2 regions of the Streptomyces sp. NPDC126499 genome follow, and region 2 is predicted to be linked to the other one. Evidence: predicted binding sites of a transcription regulator. Region 2 holds the regulator's gene; the other holds the start of a gene.
What was found. Region 2 encodes HrcA, which represses chaperone genes, less so after heat shock. Its sites were predicted from a motif close to TTNGCACTCNGNNNNNCNGAGTGCNAA; they were not measured.
Positions count from the first base shown of each region.

Region 1 (7,847 bases), on a different contig from region 2:
ACGAGCAGGTCGTGGACGCGATCAAGGTCCTGGCCCGCACCGAGGGCATCTTCGCCGAGACCGCGGGCGGCGTGACCGTCGGCGTGACCCGGAAGCTCGTCGAGGCCGGTCTCATCGACCCCTCGCTCACCACCGTCGTCCTCAACACCGGCGACGGACTCAAGACCCTGGACGCGGTGGCCGACACCTCCCAGGCGACCGCCACCATCCGCCCGAGCCTCGACGCGTTCCGCGACGCCGGCCTGGCCCACTGAGACCCGCCCTAGCGCGCCGAAAGGTTACGAAGACATGGCCGTGAACGTCCGCATCCCCACCATCCTCCGCACCTACACGGGCGGCCAGGCCGAGGTGCCCGCCGAGGGCGCCACCCTCGCCGAGGTCATCGCCGACCTGGAGAAGAACCACACCGGCATCGCCGCCCGCGTCCTGGACGACCAGGGCAAGCTGCGCCGCTTCGTCAACGTGTACGTGAACGACGACGACGTGCGCTTCGAGCAGGGCCTGGAGACGGCGACGCCGGACGGAGCGGGCGTGTCGATCATCCCGGCCGTCGCGGGCGGCTGCTGAGTCTCCGCTTTCCCGGTCTTTCCCTGAATTGCCCCTTCCGCTGCCAGAAGCGGAAGGGGCAATTCAGCATGGTTGAGCGCGGTAGAGTTGGGGAAGCCCCCTCAGCTGCGCATGCCAGGCGCATATGAGAATGCGTCCGTGCGCGACAAGATGCAGCCAAAGTGCCCGTGCCTTGTGCACCATCTGCGCGCTTTGCCGGGCCCGACTTGCCCCGGAATTCCACATATTCTCCGCAATCCGCCTTTCCGGCGTGCCCAGAATTCTCGTCGGATTGACCTGTTGCAGAGGGCAGTTGGGCAGATACATTCAGCCGCGGTCGACGCGTTCCGGCGCAGGGTCTGACCCGGGTCCGCGAAGTGCGGTCCCGCGCAAGGGCCAGTAATAGGGGAGTTAGGCATGGCTCAGGGCACCGTCAAGTGGTTCAACGCGGAGAAGGGCTACGGCTTCATCGCGGTCGACGGTGGTGCGGATGTTTTCGTCCACTACAGCGCGATCCAGATGGACGGCTACCGCACCCTCGAAGAGGGTCAGCGGGTCGAGTTCGAGATCTCGCAGGGCCAGAAGGGTCCGCAGGCGGACATGGTCAAGCTCGCCGTCTGAGCGCGGCGCGATCGGCCACCGACGCACTTCCGTCGAGGGGCCCGCATCCTGACCGGGATGCGGGCCCCTCGCGCGCGTCCGCCCGACCCGACGACCTGCCGCGGAGGCTCCGCCGACCCGGCCCCTGGTCCAGCCCCTGATCCGGCCCTGATCCTGCCCCCGGCCCGGCCCCCGACCCGGCCCTGATCCTGCCCCCGGCCCGGCCCCTGATCCTGCCCTGATCCTGCCCCCGGCCCGGCCCCTGATCCGGCCCTGATCCGGCTCTCGATCTGCGGGAGTCGCTTGCACTCTCCTAGGTCGAGTGCTAATCATTGGCGTTAGCACTCTGAAGGTGAGAGTGCTTACGAGGATCGGGCAGACGAGGTCGCAGGCCACGTGGGGCAAGGAACCACGGGGCAAGCGGGCCGTCCGTCGCGGGCGTCGGCGCGGTCCAGGAGCGTTATCCACCCCATGTCCGGGAGGACCACTTCACATGGCCAAGATCATCGCGTTCGACGAGGAGGCCCGGCGCGGTCTCGAGCGCGGCATGAACCAGCTCGCTGACGCCGTCAAGGTCACCCTCGGTCCCAAGGGCCGCAACGTCGTCCTCGAGAAGAAGTGGGGCGCCCCCACGATCACCAACGATGGTGTCTCCATCGCCAAGGAGATCGAGCTCGAGGACCCGTACGAGAAGATCGGCGCCGAGCTGGTCAAGGAAGTCGCCAAGAAGACGGACGACGTCGCCGGCGACGGTACGACCACCGCCACCGTTCTCGCCCAGGCGCTGGTCCGTGAGGGCCTGCGCAACGTCGCCGCCGGCGCCAACCCGATGGCCCTCAAGCGCGGCATCGAGAAGGCCGTCGAGGCCGTCTCCGGTGCCCTGCTCGAGCAGGCCAAGGACGTCGAGACCAAGGAGCAGATCGCTTCCACGGCCTCCATCTCCGCCGCCGACACCCAGATCGGCGAGCTCATCGCCGAGGCCATGGACAAGGTCGGCAAGGAAGGCGTCATCACCGTCGAGGAGTCCCAGACCTTCGGTCTGGAGCTGGAGCTCACCGAGGGTATGCGCTTCGACAAGGGCTACATCTCGGCGTACTTCGCCACCGACATGGAGCGTATGGAGGCGTCCCTGGACGACCCGTACATCCTGATCGTCAACTCCAAGGTCTCCGCGGTCAAGGACCTGCTCCCGCTCCTCGAGAAGGTCATGCAGTCGGGCAAGCCGCTGCTGATCATCGCCGAGGACGTCGAGGGCGAGGCCCTGTCGACCCTGGTCGTCAACAAGATCCGTGGCACCTTCAAGTCCGTCGCCGTCAAGGCCCCGGGCTTCGGCGACCGTCGCAAGGCCATGCTGAACGACATCGCCATCCTCACCGGCGGCACGGTCATCTCCGAGGAGGTCGGCCTCAAGCTGGAGAACGCGGGCCTCGACCTGCTGGGCCGCGCCCGCAAGGTCGTCATCACCAAGGACGAGACCACCATCGTCGACGGTGCCGGTGACAGCGAGCAGGTCGCCGGTCGCGTGAACCAGATCCGCGCCGAGATCGAGAACTCGGACTCGGACTACGACCGCGAGAAGCTCCAGGAGCGCCTGGCGAAGCTCGCCGGTGGCGTCGCCGTCATCAAGGCCGGTGCCGCGACCGAGGTTGAGCTCAAGGAGCGCAAGCACCGCATCGAGGACGCCGTTCGCAACGCGAAGGCGGCCGTCGAGGAGGGCATCGTCGCCGGTGGTGGCGTGGCCCTGCTGCAGGCCTCCTCCGTCTTCGAGAAGCTCGACCTCGAGGGTGACGAGGCGACCGGCGCCAACATCGTCAAGCTGGCCCTGGAGGCCCCGCTCAAGCAGATCGCCGTCAACGGTGGTCTCGAGGGTGGCGTCATCGTCGAGAAGGTGCGCAACCTGCCCGTCGGCCACGGCCTGAACGCCGCGACCGGCGAGTACGTCGACATGATCGCCGAGGGCATCATCGACCCGGCCAAGGTGACCCGTTCCGCCCTGCAGAACGCGTCCTCCATCGCGGCCCTGTTCCTCACCACCGAGGCCGTCATCGCCGACAAGCCGGAGAAGGCGTCCGCGCCGGCCGGCGGCGGCATGCCGGGCGGTGACATGGACTTCTGATCCTCGGAGAGGATCGGCGGTTCATCGCTGAACGCAGAAGGGCGGCACCCCACCAGGGGTGCCGCCCTTCCGTCATGGGGACCGGTGGCGGAGGAGGACGACTGGACCGGCTCTCGGGGCGGGGCGATCCTGGAGGGGCAGGGAGGTCCGGGGTCCGGGACCGGACGCGGACCGGACCTGACCGGCGGGAGAACGCCATGATCACACTGCTGACCACACCGGCGGACCGCGAGCTCGTCATCACCCGCACCTTCGACGCGCCCGTCGAGCGCGTGTGGGAGGCGTGGACCCGCCCGGAGCACGTGCGCGAGTGGTACGGCGTCTCGGGGCTCACGATGTCCATCTGCGAGATCGACCTGCGGCCGGGCGGCACATGGCGCTGGGGCCAGCGGACCCCGGAGGGCCAGGAGATCGTCTTCTCCGGCACGTACGAGGAGATCGTCCCGGCCGAGCGCCTCGTCTACACCGAGACCTTCGAACAGATGCCGGGCCCCGAACCGGTCCGCGTGATCCTCGCCTTCGACGCAACCCCCGACGGGGGCACCGCCCTGACCAGCACCTCCTTCTGGCCGACGACGGAGATCCGCGACCAGGCCCTGGCGGCGGGCATGGAGACGGGCGTGCGGGAGCAGTACGACCGGCTGGCGGAGTACCTGCGGGCGATGTGACGGGCGGCGTGTGACCCGGCCCCGGGCCTCAGGGCAGCTCGTACCGCAGCAGCGCCCGGGCCACGGGCTCGCCGGTGCGACGGGCGTGGGCGGTGCGGGCCTTGACCTCGCGCAGGGTGCGGGGCCGCCAGCCGGGGCCGCCGCAGCAGCTCTTGTGGAAGCCGATCCCCGCGTTCAGGACCACGGACAGCGCCCGCCAGGCGTCCTTGTCCCGCCGCCGCGGCGGCTGGAAGGCCGACCCTGCGTGGATCATCACCCGGGCGCAGCGCGGACAGTGCCGCTCGCGCTCGGGACCGTAGGACTGCTTGTACGAGGCCCGGCACGGCAGGCACACGTAGGAGGTCTTCGTGTAGGACACGGCGCCAGGGTAGGGGCCCGGACGTGCCGGGCGGCAACTGAATTCCGGTGCGGAGGCAGGGCGCACGTTCCTAGCCTGGGGATCATGGAGCTCTCCGCGATCACCCTCGACTGCGCCGACCCCCTGGCCCTCGCCGACTTCTACCACCGGGCCACCGGCCTGCCGCCGCACCCCGGGAACCACGCCGACTTCGCCGGCCTCCAGCGCGACGGCGGCCTCCTCCTCGGCTTCCAGCGCGTCGCCGACTACCGCGCCCCGGACTGGCCCGGCCAGGACGTCCCCCAGCAACTGCACCTGGACTTCGACGTCGACGACCTGCCGCAGGCGGAGGCCCGGCTCCTCGCCCTGGGCGCCCGGAAGCCGGACTTCCAGCCGGACGAGGAGCGCTTCGTGGTGCTCCTCGACCCGGCGGGGCATCCGTTCTGCGTGGCGCAGCGGCGGCGTTCGTCGGTGTAGTCGGTCAGCCCCTCGGTTCCGGGCCTCGCCCCGGGGTCGGCCGAGCCGCACGGTCATGTGCGCATGCTTGCGAGCGCCTGGCGGATCTCCGCCGCGCGTAAGTGGATGCGCGGCGCGGGGAGGCGGCCCGAGGACGGGGCGGAGGCCGAGGCCGAGGCGGCGGACCCGCCGCGATCGCCGCGGCACGGGCCGCACTCGCCGTCGCGCAGCCGGTCCGCGTACCCCGGCGCGCCGCACTTCGCGCATTCGAGCAGCCGGAGGGGCGGGGGATCGCGACGGAGGGGCGGCGGGGGCAGTTTGTCGGTCAGCCGGCGCCTGGCGAGCGCGGCCGGGTGGTGGACGGGATGCGGCAGCCCGGCGGTCAGGGCGCGCAGCACGTCACGCTCCTCGGCGCCCCGCGCGAACCACTCCTCGACCAGCGGCGTCAGGGCGCGGCAGTCCGCGTGGGACAGCGACATCGCGGCGTTCTCCCGCCCCAGCGCGGCGAGCAGGATGTAGGCGCGTGACCGGGTCGGCGGTGGCTTCTCCCTGGGCACGTCACCGCGCTCGAAGGCGGCCCACCACGCGTCGTCACGTGCCGTACGGGAGAACCACGTTCGGGTGATCCATTTTCCGCCGAGGCACTCGCGTCCGCGCCGCAGGTGCCCGACGCGCTGGATGCGGTTGAGGGCGGTACGGAGGGCGCACTGCCCGTACGGCAGGTGCTTGGCCAGCGTCTTCACCGAGATGTCGCTGCCGTCGGGCAGCCGGTCGATGTACGCGGCGATGGCGGCCTCGCGGGGCGGGAGGTGCACGAAGTCGTCACGACGGGACGGACGTTCGTACGGCGTCGAGCGCTTTCCGTAGCCCGGGTTGGCGAGGGGGTGGGGAGCGTTACTAGACTCGTCGTAAGCCATGGATCGAAGCCTCTAGTTCGGTCGGTGGTAGCCACGGGCCGAAGTTCTGTTCGACCGTGGTCAGACCCCCTTCAGGTGTTGGCGCACCTGCTGGGGGTCGTTCGTTTACCGGAGACGCTAGAGGCATATGACTCTGCGTGGCAAGTCAGTCGCCGAGGGTCAAATCGCCGGGTGGGCGGGCGGGTTGAATCCCAGGCCCCGACCCCATCCTCAGAAACAGCGCCCGAATCTCGCCGCTTGAGCCTCGGGGCCGACCTGCGGCTCAGCCGAGGGGCCGGCGGAACAGGCCCGTCCAGAGGAACGGTTCGCCGAAGTGCGGGGAGTCGGACGGTTCGTCGTGCATGCGGCGGAGTTCGACCTCTGTCAGGTCGGAGAAGAGCACGCGCAGGGAGTCGGCGGAGTAGGCGAGGCCGCCGTGGAGGGAGGCGTCGCGGTAGAAGGCCGGGTCGGGGAGTTCGGAGCCCATGCCGTCGGGACCGGCGGCGAAGCAGGTGAGGGCGAAGTGGCCGCCGGGAGCGAGATGGCGGGCAAGCAGGGCGAGATAGGTGGCGCGGCGGTGCGGCGGGAGATGGTGGAAGCAGCCGGAGTCGTAGATCAGGTCGTACGGGCCGCTCCCGCCGCCGAGTCGCCCCACCCGGTCGAGCGCGAAGACGTCGCCGTGGAGGAACCGGATGTCCAGGCGTGCCTCCTCGGCCCGCTCCCGCGCCCACGCCAGCGCGCCCGATGACAGATCCACCGCGTCGACCTGGAAGCCGCGCGCGGCGAGGTGCAGGGCGTTGCGGCCCGGGCCGCAGCCGAGGTCCAGGGCGCGCCCGCCGGTGGGGATCAGACCCTGGTCGAGGTGGGCGGCCAGGTTCTCGTCGGGCTTCGGGACGAAGAAGGGGACGGGCCGGGCGCGGTCCTCGTAGAAGCTCTCCCACTTGCCGGTGTCAGCGGTGAACAGGCCGTCGAGGAGGTGGAGAACGTCGTCGGTGGTACGGGTCGTACGGTCCGTGCGGATGTCCATGCGGATCCCCTTCCGTGTAGGGGAAACGCTACGGGAGGAGGGGGCGAAAGCCCAGGTCAGGCGGGGTTTGAGGCGGTGCTGGGCGGGCGTGTGACGGGTGATCGCGGGGTACCCGACCGCCCCCCTCCGGCCCCCGGGGCGGAGACGCGGAGAGGGGGCGCCGAGGGCCGTCTCAGGGCGTTTCGGGGCGGGGGTGGAGGAGGTTTCCCGACGGGTTTCGCCGGGTCTTCCGGCCGGCCCACGGGGCGAGTTGGAGCACGCCCAAGGCCACCTCGACGGCGAGGAACGCCCAGAGGATCCGCGGCCCGCCGTGCGCCAGCGCGTACGCCTGCCAGCTCGCGAACAGGGCGCGCGCGACACCGTCGAGAAGGCCGTGCAGGGGGAGGGGGTGGAGGGCACGCAGCAGGGCCCAGACGATCACGACGGAGCCGAGGAGGTTCGCATAGAGGACCGTCAGAGGACCGGCGGGGCCGTCGCCCAGCGACAGGGCGTCGTGCAGCAGTCGGTACGTCCACGGGGTCATGAAGCCGGCGGTGACGACGAGGTCGTACCAGGCGCTGGCCCGGACCAGACGGATGTAGGAAGGGGAAGAAGTGAGCATGTGGGCGACGCTAAACAGTGGACTACGGTCGAAGGTCAAGCCCGGGAGAAGAAGAGGAAGCAGCATGCTCATCGGTGAACTCGCCGCCGCCACCGGCATGTCCCGCGACACCCTCCGCTTCTACGAACGACGCGGCCTGATCACGGGCGAGCGCCGTCCCAACGGCTACCGCGACTTCCCACCCGAGACCGTCCCCTGGCTCCAGTACGTGCGCACCGCCCAGGCCCTGGGCTTCACCCTCGCGGAGATCCGGCAGGTCGGCGAGGAACTGCGGGGCGCGCCCGACAGCGCGGAGCGGCTTTCGGCTTTGTTCGAGGAGAAGCTGCGGATCGTGGAGGCGCGGATGGAGGAACTGGCGGCTGTGAGGGGCGAGCTGTTGGAACGGGTGGGGGCGGGGTGTCCGTTGGGGTAGGGGTGGTGGGGGTGGGGGTCTTGGGTTTTCGGGGTGGGGGTTTCGGGGTGGGCTGCTGGTTCGGCCGCCCTCTCTCCGAGTGTGGCCCCCTTCACCGGCCCCTCAAGGGCGCTCCTTCGTCGCGTCGCTGCGCGATGGCCTTCGGCCACCCTTGACCGGCCGGTTCCGGGGTCCTTTACACACTCGGA
Region 1 is NZ_JBEOUO010000001.1:373,158-381,004, reverse strand. Features, by position in the region: gene thrC (threonine synthase) at 1-254, shown strand, start outside; gene ABTZ91_RS01880 (MoaD/ThiS family protein) at 289-567, shown strand; gene ABTZ91_RS01875 (cold-shock protein) at 964-1,167, shown strand; gene groL (chaperonin GroEL) at 1,640-3,262, shown strand; gene ABTZ91_RS01865 (SRPBCC family protein) at 3,460-3,930, shown strand; gene ABTZ91_RS01860 (deoxyxylulose-5-phosphate synthase) at 3,959-4,288, opposite strand; gene ABTZ91_RS01855 (VOC family protein) at 4,373-4,744, shown strand; gene ABTZ91_RS01850 (hypothetical protein) at 4,798-5,640, opposite strand; gene ABTZ91_RS01845 (class I SAM-dependent methyltransferase) at 5,903-6,646, opposite strand; gene ABTZ91_RS01840 (hypothetical protein) at 6,819-7,247, opposite strand; gene ABTZ91_RS01835 (MerR family transcriptional regulator) at 7,312-7,659, shown strand.
Region 1: the regulator HrcA is predicted to act here: its motif matches at 1,449-1,475, upstream of groL (chaperonin GroEL).

Region 2 (7,847 bases):
CTGGTGATCGTCAGCCATGACCGGCGCCTCCGGGAGGGCTTCCGTGGCCGCCGCCTCGACCTGGCCCCGGCTGAACCCCGGGCACTGGCTTCGGCCGCGGCTTCGCCGAGGGCGGGGGCTGCGGCCTCGGCGGGGGCCGGGACCGGGGCGGGGGCGGGGGTCACGCCCCGAAGTCGTACGCGGTGACCTCCGCCAGGTACCGCTCCCGCCGTGCCTCGTCGTCCTCCAGGAAGGAGGCCAGGAAGGAGTTCCGCGCGAGGGTCCGCAGCTGCTCCGGCGTCAGCGACAGCGCGTCCCTGACCGCGTCGAAGGTGTCGCCCACATAGCCGCCGAAATACGCGGGGTCGTCGGAGTTGACCGTCGCCACCAGGCCCGCGTCCAGCATCGCCCGCAGCGGGTGCTCCTCCAGGACGTCGACCGCCCGCAGCCGCACGTTGGACAGCGGGCACAGCGTCAGCGGCACCCGCTCGCGGACGAGCCGCTCGACGAGCGTCGGGTCCTCCATGCAGCGCAGACCGTGGTCGATTCGCTCCACGTCGAGGACGTCGAGGGCCTCGCGGATGTACTCCGCCGGGCCCTCCTCCCCCGCGTGCGCGACCCGCCGCAGACCGAGCCGGGCGGCCTCCTCGTACACCTCGCGGAACTTCGCCGGCGGATGGCCCACCTCCGCCGAGTCCAGACCCACCCCCGTGATCCGGTCCAGATACGGCTTCGCGGCCTCCAGCGTCGCCATCGCCGACTCGGCCGTCTCGTCGCGCAGGAAGCACATGATGAGCCGCGTCGAGATCCCGTGCCGCTCCTCGGCCCGGTCCAGGGCGGCCCCGAGCCCGTCCACCACGACCCCCATCGGCACCCCGCGCGCCGTGTGCGCCTGCGGGTCGAAGAAGATCTCGGCGTGCCGCACGCCCTGCTCCGCGGCCCGCGCCAGATAGGCGTCGGCGAGCTCGGTGAAGTCGTCGGCGGTGCGCAGGACCGCCATCAGGGCGTAGTACAGGTCCAGGAAGGACTGCAGATCGCCGAACCGGTACGCCTCGCGCAGCGCCTCGGTGTCCGCGTACGGCAGGGTGACGCCGTTGCGCTCGGCGAGCGCGAACGCGAGCTCGGGTTCGAGGGTCCCTTCGATGTGGAGGTGCAGTTCGGCTTTCGGTACGGGCACGGTGCTCGTTCTATCTCTTCGGTACGGGGACCCTCATCAGGTCCTGGGCAATGCTCAGCTCCCCCTCGAACCCCGCCGCCCGCGCCTGCCGCTCGAACTCCTCCGGGTCGGTGTACCGCTGCGAGAAGTGCGTCAGCACCAGGTGCCGCACGCCGGCGTCCCGGGCGACCGCCGCGGCCTGGCCGGCCGTCAGATGGCCGTGGTCCACGGCGAGCTGGACGTCCTCGTCGAGGAACGTCGACTCGATGACCAGCATGTCGGCGCCCTCGGCGAGCGCGTACACCCCGTCGCACAGCCGGGTGTCCATGACGAAGGCGAACCTCTGTCCGCGCCGGACCTCGCTCACCTGCTCCAGGGTGACGCCGTCGAGGACGCCCTCGCGCTGGATGCGGCCCACGTCGGGGCCCTTGATGCCGTGCGCCGCCAGCCGCTCGGGCAGGATGCGGCGCCCGTCCGGCTCGACGAGCCGGTAGCCGTACGACTCCACGGGGTGGGAGAGCCGGTGCGCCTCCAGCGTGTACGACTCGGTGACCGCGAGCGGCCCGTCGGCGGCGACCGGGACCTCGGCGAGCTTCACCGTCTCCCGGTAGGCCGTGGCGTACCGCAGCCGCTCGAAGAAACGCCGCCCGCTCGCCGGGTAGTGCGCGGTGACCGGGTGCGGGACCTGGTCGAGGTTGATCCGCTGGATCACCCCGGCAAGGCCCAGGGAGTGGTCACCGTGGAAGTGCGTGACACAGATCCGGTCGAGATCGTGCGCCGCCACCCCGGCCCTGAGCATCTGCCGCTGGGTGCCCTCGCCGGGGTCGAAGAGGATGCCCTGCCCGTCCCAGCGCAGCAGATAGCCGTTGTGGTTGCGGTGCCGGGTCGGGACCTGGCTGGCCGTGCCGAGGACGACCAGTTCGCGTACGGACAAGGGAAGGAACCGTCCTGCCCTATCCGGGCGGCCAGTTGAGGCCGCGGCCGCCGAGCACGTGCGCGTGGGCGTGGAAGACGGTCTGGCCGGCGCCCGCGCCCGTGTTGAAGACGATCCGGAAGCCGCTGCCGTCGACCTTCTCCTGCGCGGCGACCTCGCCGGCCTCGCGCAGCACGTCCGCGGCGACGGTCGGCGCGGCGGCGGCCAGGGAGGCGGCGTCGGGGTAGTGCAGGCGCGGGATGACCAGGACGTGCGTGGGCGCCTGCGGGTTGATGTCGCGGAACGCCACCGTCGTCTCGGTCTCGCGCACGATCGTCGCCGGCACCTCCCCCTCCGCGATCTTGCAGAACAGGCAGTCGCTCTGCGGCTCTCCGGCCATGGCCCGGGCCTCCTCGCCTCTGTCGATCAGTACAACCCGCATGCTATCGGGGGCCACCGACAGCGGCCGCCGACCCGGCCCGCGATCCGCACCGGGCCGCTGGGGCGCCACGTGAGCTCGCCGAAGGCTCGCTTCAGGCGCGCCTACGCCCAGCGTCCCGTACGGCCGAGCACGAGCGCCGCGGCCGCCGTGCCCGCCGTGGAGGTGCGCAGCACGCTCGGCCCGAGGCGGTACGGCTTCGCCCCCGCCTCCTCGAACAGCGCCAGCTCGTCCGGGGAGACACCGCCTTCGGGCCCCACGACGAGGACGATGGAGCCCTCCCGCGGCAGTTCGGCGGTGGCCAGGGCCCCGCTCGGGTGCGCGCGGTCCTCGTGCAGGACGGCGGCGAAGTCGGCGTCCGCGAGGAGCGCGGCGACCTGCTTGCCCGTCATCAGGTCGGTGACCTCGGGGAAGCGGGTGCGGCGCGACTGCTTCCCGGCCTCGCGGGCGGTGGCCCGCCACTTGGCGAGGGCCTTGAGGCCGCGCTCGCCCTTCCACTGGGTGATGCAGCGGGACGCGGCCCACGGCACGATCGCGTCCACGCCGGTCTCCGTCATGGTCTCGACGGCCAGTTCGCCGCGGTCGCCCTTGGGCAGGGCCTGGACGACGGTGACACGGGGCGCGGGCTCGGGATCCTCGTGGACGGCGGTGACGTCGACGGTCAGCCGGTCCTTGCCCTCGGCGGCGGCCACCACGCACTCGGCCCAGGCGCCCCGCCCGTCGGTGAGCACCAGCTCCTCCCCGGCGCGCAGCCGCTTCACGGACACGGCGTGGCGGCCCTCGGGCCCGTCGAGGAGGAAGCCGCCGACGGCGGGCACGGCGTCGACGACGAAGACGGGTGCGGTCACGATGTGCTCCTGGTGCTGTCGGGCAGCCCGGCGAGGGCGGTGTCGAGTTCGGCGGCGAGGACCTCCACGAGCCGGCCGGCCGGGAGGTCCCGCGCCAGGCGGTGGCCCTGCCCGGCCCACAGGGCCATGCCCTGCGGGTCCCCGGCGGTCGCGGCGGCCTTGCGCAGCGGGGCGGTGAGGTGGTGGACCTCGGGGTAGGCGGCGGGCGCGTACGGGCCGTGCTCGCGCATGAAACGGTTCACCAGGCCCCGGGCCGGCCGTCCGGAGAAGGCCCGGGTGAGCTCGGTGCGGACGAAGAGGGGGTCGGTCAGGGCCCGCTTGTGCAGCGGGTGCGCTCCCGACTCGGGGCAGACGAGGAAGGCGGTGCCGAGCTGGGCGGCGTCGGCGCCGGCCGCGAGCACGGCGGCGATCTGCCGGCCGCGCATGAGGCCGCCGGTCGCCACGATCGGCAGCCGGACGCTCTCCCGCACCTCGGTGAGCAGGGGCAGCAGCCCGCGGCCGATGCCGGCGCAGGGTCCGTCGGCCGGATCGTCGCGGTGGGTGCCCTGGTGCCCGCCCGCCTCGGTGCCCTGCACACAGATCGCGTCGGCACCGGCCCGCTCGGCCGTCCGGGCCTCGTCGACCGAGGTGACGGTGACGATCGTGAACGTACCGGCCCGCGCGAAGGCGTCGAGCGCGTCGCGGTCGGGGCAGCCGAAGGTGAAGGAGACGACCGGCACGGGGTCGTCGAGGAGGATCGCCAGCTTGGCCTCGTACGCGTCGTCCCTGCCCTGCTCGGCGTCGCCGAGCTCGGTCTCGTACCAGGCGGCCTCACCCGCGAGCTGGTGGCGGTAGACCTCGACGGCCGCGGGGTCGGCGGGCTGGCCGCCCGGCGGCATGAACAGATTGACGCCGAAGGGCCGGCCGGTGAGCGCGCGGACCTGCTTGATCTCCTGGTAGAGCCCGCCCGCGGTCTTGTAGCCGCCGGCCAGGAACCCGAGCGCCCCCGCCTCGCACACGGCACCGACGAGCTCCGGGCAGGAGGCGCCACCCGCCATGGGCGCCTGCACGATCGGATGACGAGAGAGATCGCTCAGCGAGCTGGACATGCAGGCAATCGTGTCATGCCCGTCCGGCCCGCCGAACCGCGACGGGGCCCCGCACCCGTGCGGGACCCCGTCGCATATGCCTCCGGCCTCAGGACACCTCCGGGCGCCCCCGGGGGACGACCCCCGGACCCCCGGCAACGCGCCTAACGCCCGTTGAACGCGTCCTTCAGGCGCGAGAACAGACCCTGCTGCCCCGGCTGACCGTGTCGGCCCGGGGGCGCCCCCCGGACCCCCGGCAGCGCGCCTAACGCCCGTTGAACGCGTCCTTCAGGCGCGAGAACAGACCCTGCTGCCCCGGCTGGAACTGCCCCAGCGGGCGTTCCTCGCCGCGCAGCTTGGCCAGCTCGCGCAGCAGGCGCTCCTGCTCGGCGTCGAGCTTCGTCGGGGTCTGGACCTCGACGTGGACGATCAGGTCGCCCCGGCCGTTGCCGCGCAGGTGGGTGACGCCGCGGCCGTGCAGCGGGATCGACTGGCCGGACTGGGTGCCGGGACGGATGTCCACGTCCTCCAGGCCGTCGAGGGTCTGCAGCTGCACCTTCGTACCGAGCGAGGCCGCCGTCATCGGGATGGTCACCGTGCAGTGCAGGTCGTCGCCGCGCCGCTGGAAGACGTCGTGCGGCACCTCGTGGATCTCCACGTACAGGTCGCCGGCCGGGCCGCCGCCGGGGCCGACCTCGCCCTCGCCGGCGAGCTGGATGCGGGTGCCGTTGTCGACACCGGCCGGGATCTTGACCGTGAGCGTGCGGCGGGAACGGACCCGGCCGTCGCCCGCGCACTCCGGGCACGGGGTCGGGACGACGGTGCCGAAGCCCTGGCACTGCGGGCAGGGCCGCGAGGTCATGACCTGGCCCAGGAAGGACCGGGTGACCTGCGAGACCTCACCACGGCCGCGGCACATGTCACAGGTCTGCGCGGAGGTGCCGGGCGCGGCGCCCTCGCCGGAGCAGGTGGTGCAGACGACGGCCGTGTCGACCTGGATGTCCTTCGTGGTGCCGAAGGCCGCCTCGTCGAGCGTGATCTCCAGGCGGATCATCGCGTCCTGGCCGCGCCGGGTGCGCGAGCGCGGGCCGCGCTGGGACGCCGTACCGAAGAAGGCGTCCATGATGTCCGAGAAGTTCCCGAAGCCGCCCGCGCCGAAGCCGCCGGCCCCGCCCCCTCCGGAGGAGGACAGCGGGTCGCCGCCGAGGTCGTAGACCTGCTTCTTCTGCGGGTCCGACAGGACCTCGTACGCGGCGTTGATCTCCTTGAACCGCTCCTGCGTCTTCGGGTCCGGATTCACGTCCGGGTGAAGCTCGCGGGCGAGTCGGCGGAAAGCCTTCTTGATCTCGTCCTGCGAGGCGTCGCGACGCACGCCGAGGACGGCGTAATAGTCCGTGGCCACTTACGACTCCGCCAGGATCTGTCCGACGTAACGTGCCACTGCGCGTACCGCTCCCATCGTTCCGGGGTAGTCCATGCGGGTCGGTCCGACCACGCCGAGTTTGGCGACTGCCTCGCCGCCGGAACCGTAGCCGACCGAGACGACGGACGTGGACGTCAGCCCCTCGTGGGCGTTCTCGTGCCCGATCCGTACGGTCATGCCCGATTCCTTGGCCTCGCCGAGCAGCTTGAGGAGCACGACCTGCTCCTCAAGGGCTTCCAGGACGGGCCTGATCGTCAGGGGGAAGTCGTGTCCGAAGCGGGTCAGATTGGCGGTGCCGCCGATCATGAGCCGCTCCTCGTGCTCCTCCACGAGGGTTTCGAGGAGGGTCGCGAGCACCGTCGAGACCGTGCCGCGGTCCTCGCTGTCCTCGAAGGACTCCGGCAGGTCCTGCACCAGCTGCGGCACGTCCGCGAAGCGACGGCCGACGACCCGGCTGTTGAGCCGGGCCCGCAGGTCCGCGAGGGAGGTCTCGCCGAAGGGCGCCGGGCAGTCGATCACCCGCTGCTCGACCCGGCCGGTGTCGGTGATCAGCACCAGCATCAGCCGGGCGGGCGCCAGGGACAGCAGTTCCACGTGCCGCACCGTCGACCGGGTCAGCGAGGGGTACTGCACGACGGCGACCTGCCGGGTCAGCTGCGCGAGCAGCCGGACCGTGCGGCCGACGACGTCGTCGAGGTCGACGGCCCCGTCGAGGAAGTTGTGGATCGCCCGCCGCTCGGGGGTCGACAGCGGCTTGACGCCGGCGAGCCGGTCGACGAAGAGGCGGTAGCCCTTGTCGGTGGGGATGCGTCCGGCGCTGGTGTGGGGCTGGGCGATGTACCCCTCCTCCTCCAGGACGGCCATGTCGTTGCGCACGGTGGCCGGCGAGACGCCGAGTTTGTGCCGCTCGGTCAGCGCCTTGGAGCCGACCGGCTCCTCCGTCCCGACGTAGTCCTGGACGATGGCGCGCAGCACCTCGAGTCTGCGTTCGCTGAGCATCGCGCGCACCTCCAGCTGTCGATCCGGTTCCGGTTGCTCCGCTTTTGGCACTCGCCCTGCCCGAGTGCCAGGAATCCCCCGGCCAGTGTACGGCGGCGGACATCGCTCCTGGCAAGGAGGCGGCGTCGGCGTCGGCACAGCCGCTAGGGTCGCGGTATGGACGTGGACGGCATCAACGGTCGTGCGGGGCGGTGGGCGGAGCTGGGCTGGGAGCGGCTCACGGACAGCGTGGGCAGGCGCCGATTGCCTGGCTGGGACGCCACCGTCGGCCTGGTCGTCGCCCCGGGAGCGGTCCTGTTGTACGACACGGGAGCCACCCTCGCGCAGGGCGCCGAACTGCGTGCCCAGGTGGCGGAGCTCACGGGCGGCCGCGAGGTGACACATATCGCACTCAGCCATCCGCACTTCGACCATGTGCTCGGCACGGCGGTCTTCGCCGGCGCCGAGGTCTTCGGAGCGGTGGGCATGGACACGCTGCTGCCCCGGGAGCGCGAGGCGCTGCGGACGGACGCGGTACGGCACGGGGTCGACGAGCGGGAGGCGGCGGAGGCCGCCGAGGCGCTGGTCGCGCCGCGCCACACCGTCTCCGGCGAGTGGACCCTCGACCTGGGCGGCCGGCAGGTCCTCCTCGCCAACGTCGGCCCCGGGCACTCCGGCCATGACCTGGTGCTGCTCGTCCCGGGTGAGCGGGAGATCGTCTTCTGCGGGGACCTGGTCGAGGAGTCGGGCGAACCCCAGGCCGGCCCGGACGCCATCCCGTCCCGCTGGCCGGACGCCCTGGACCGTCTCCTGGCCCTGGGCGGCGAGGACGCCGTGTACGTGCCGGGTCACGGGGCGGTGGTCGACGCGGCGTTCGTGCGACGCCAGCGCGATGAACTGGCACGGCGCTTCTCCGTCGCATAACGTCCCCCGAATGCGCAGCTACAACCCGGATCTGACACCTCCTTGGAAGCGCTCGGCGCCCGTGCCGGAGGTCCCGGCGGACCGTGACCTCGTGGTCGAGGAGGTCACGACGGGCTTCTG
Region 2 is NZ_JBEOUO010000003.1:65,236-73,082, forward strand. Features, by position in the region: gene ABTZ91_RS05085 (ABC-F family ATP-binding cassette domain-containing protein) at 1-186, shown strand, start outside; gene ABTZ91_RS05090 (adenosine deaminase) at 161-1,156, opposite strand; gene ABTZ91_RS05095 (ribonuclease Z) at 1,167-2,069, opposite strand; gene ABTZ91_RS05100 (histidine triad nucleotide-binding protein) at 2,089-2,448, opposite strand; gene ABTZ91_RS05105 (16S rRNA (uracil(1498)-N(3))-methyltransferase) at 2,592-3,335, opposite strand; gene ABTZ91_RS05110 (nitronate monooxygenase) at 3,332-4,423, opposite strand; gene dnaJ (molecular chaperone DnaJ) at 4,668-5,804, opposite strand; gene hrcA (heat-inducible transcriptional repressor HrcA) at 5,805-6,824, opposite strand; gene ABTZ91_RS05125 (MBL fold metallo-hydrolase) at 6,981-7,727, shown strand; gene ABTZ91_RS05130 (DUF3097 domain-containing protein) at 7,738-7,847, shown strand, end outside.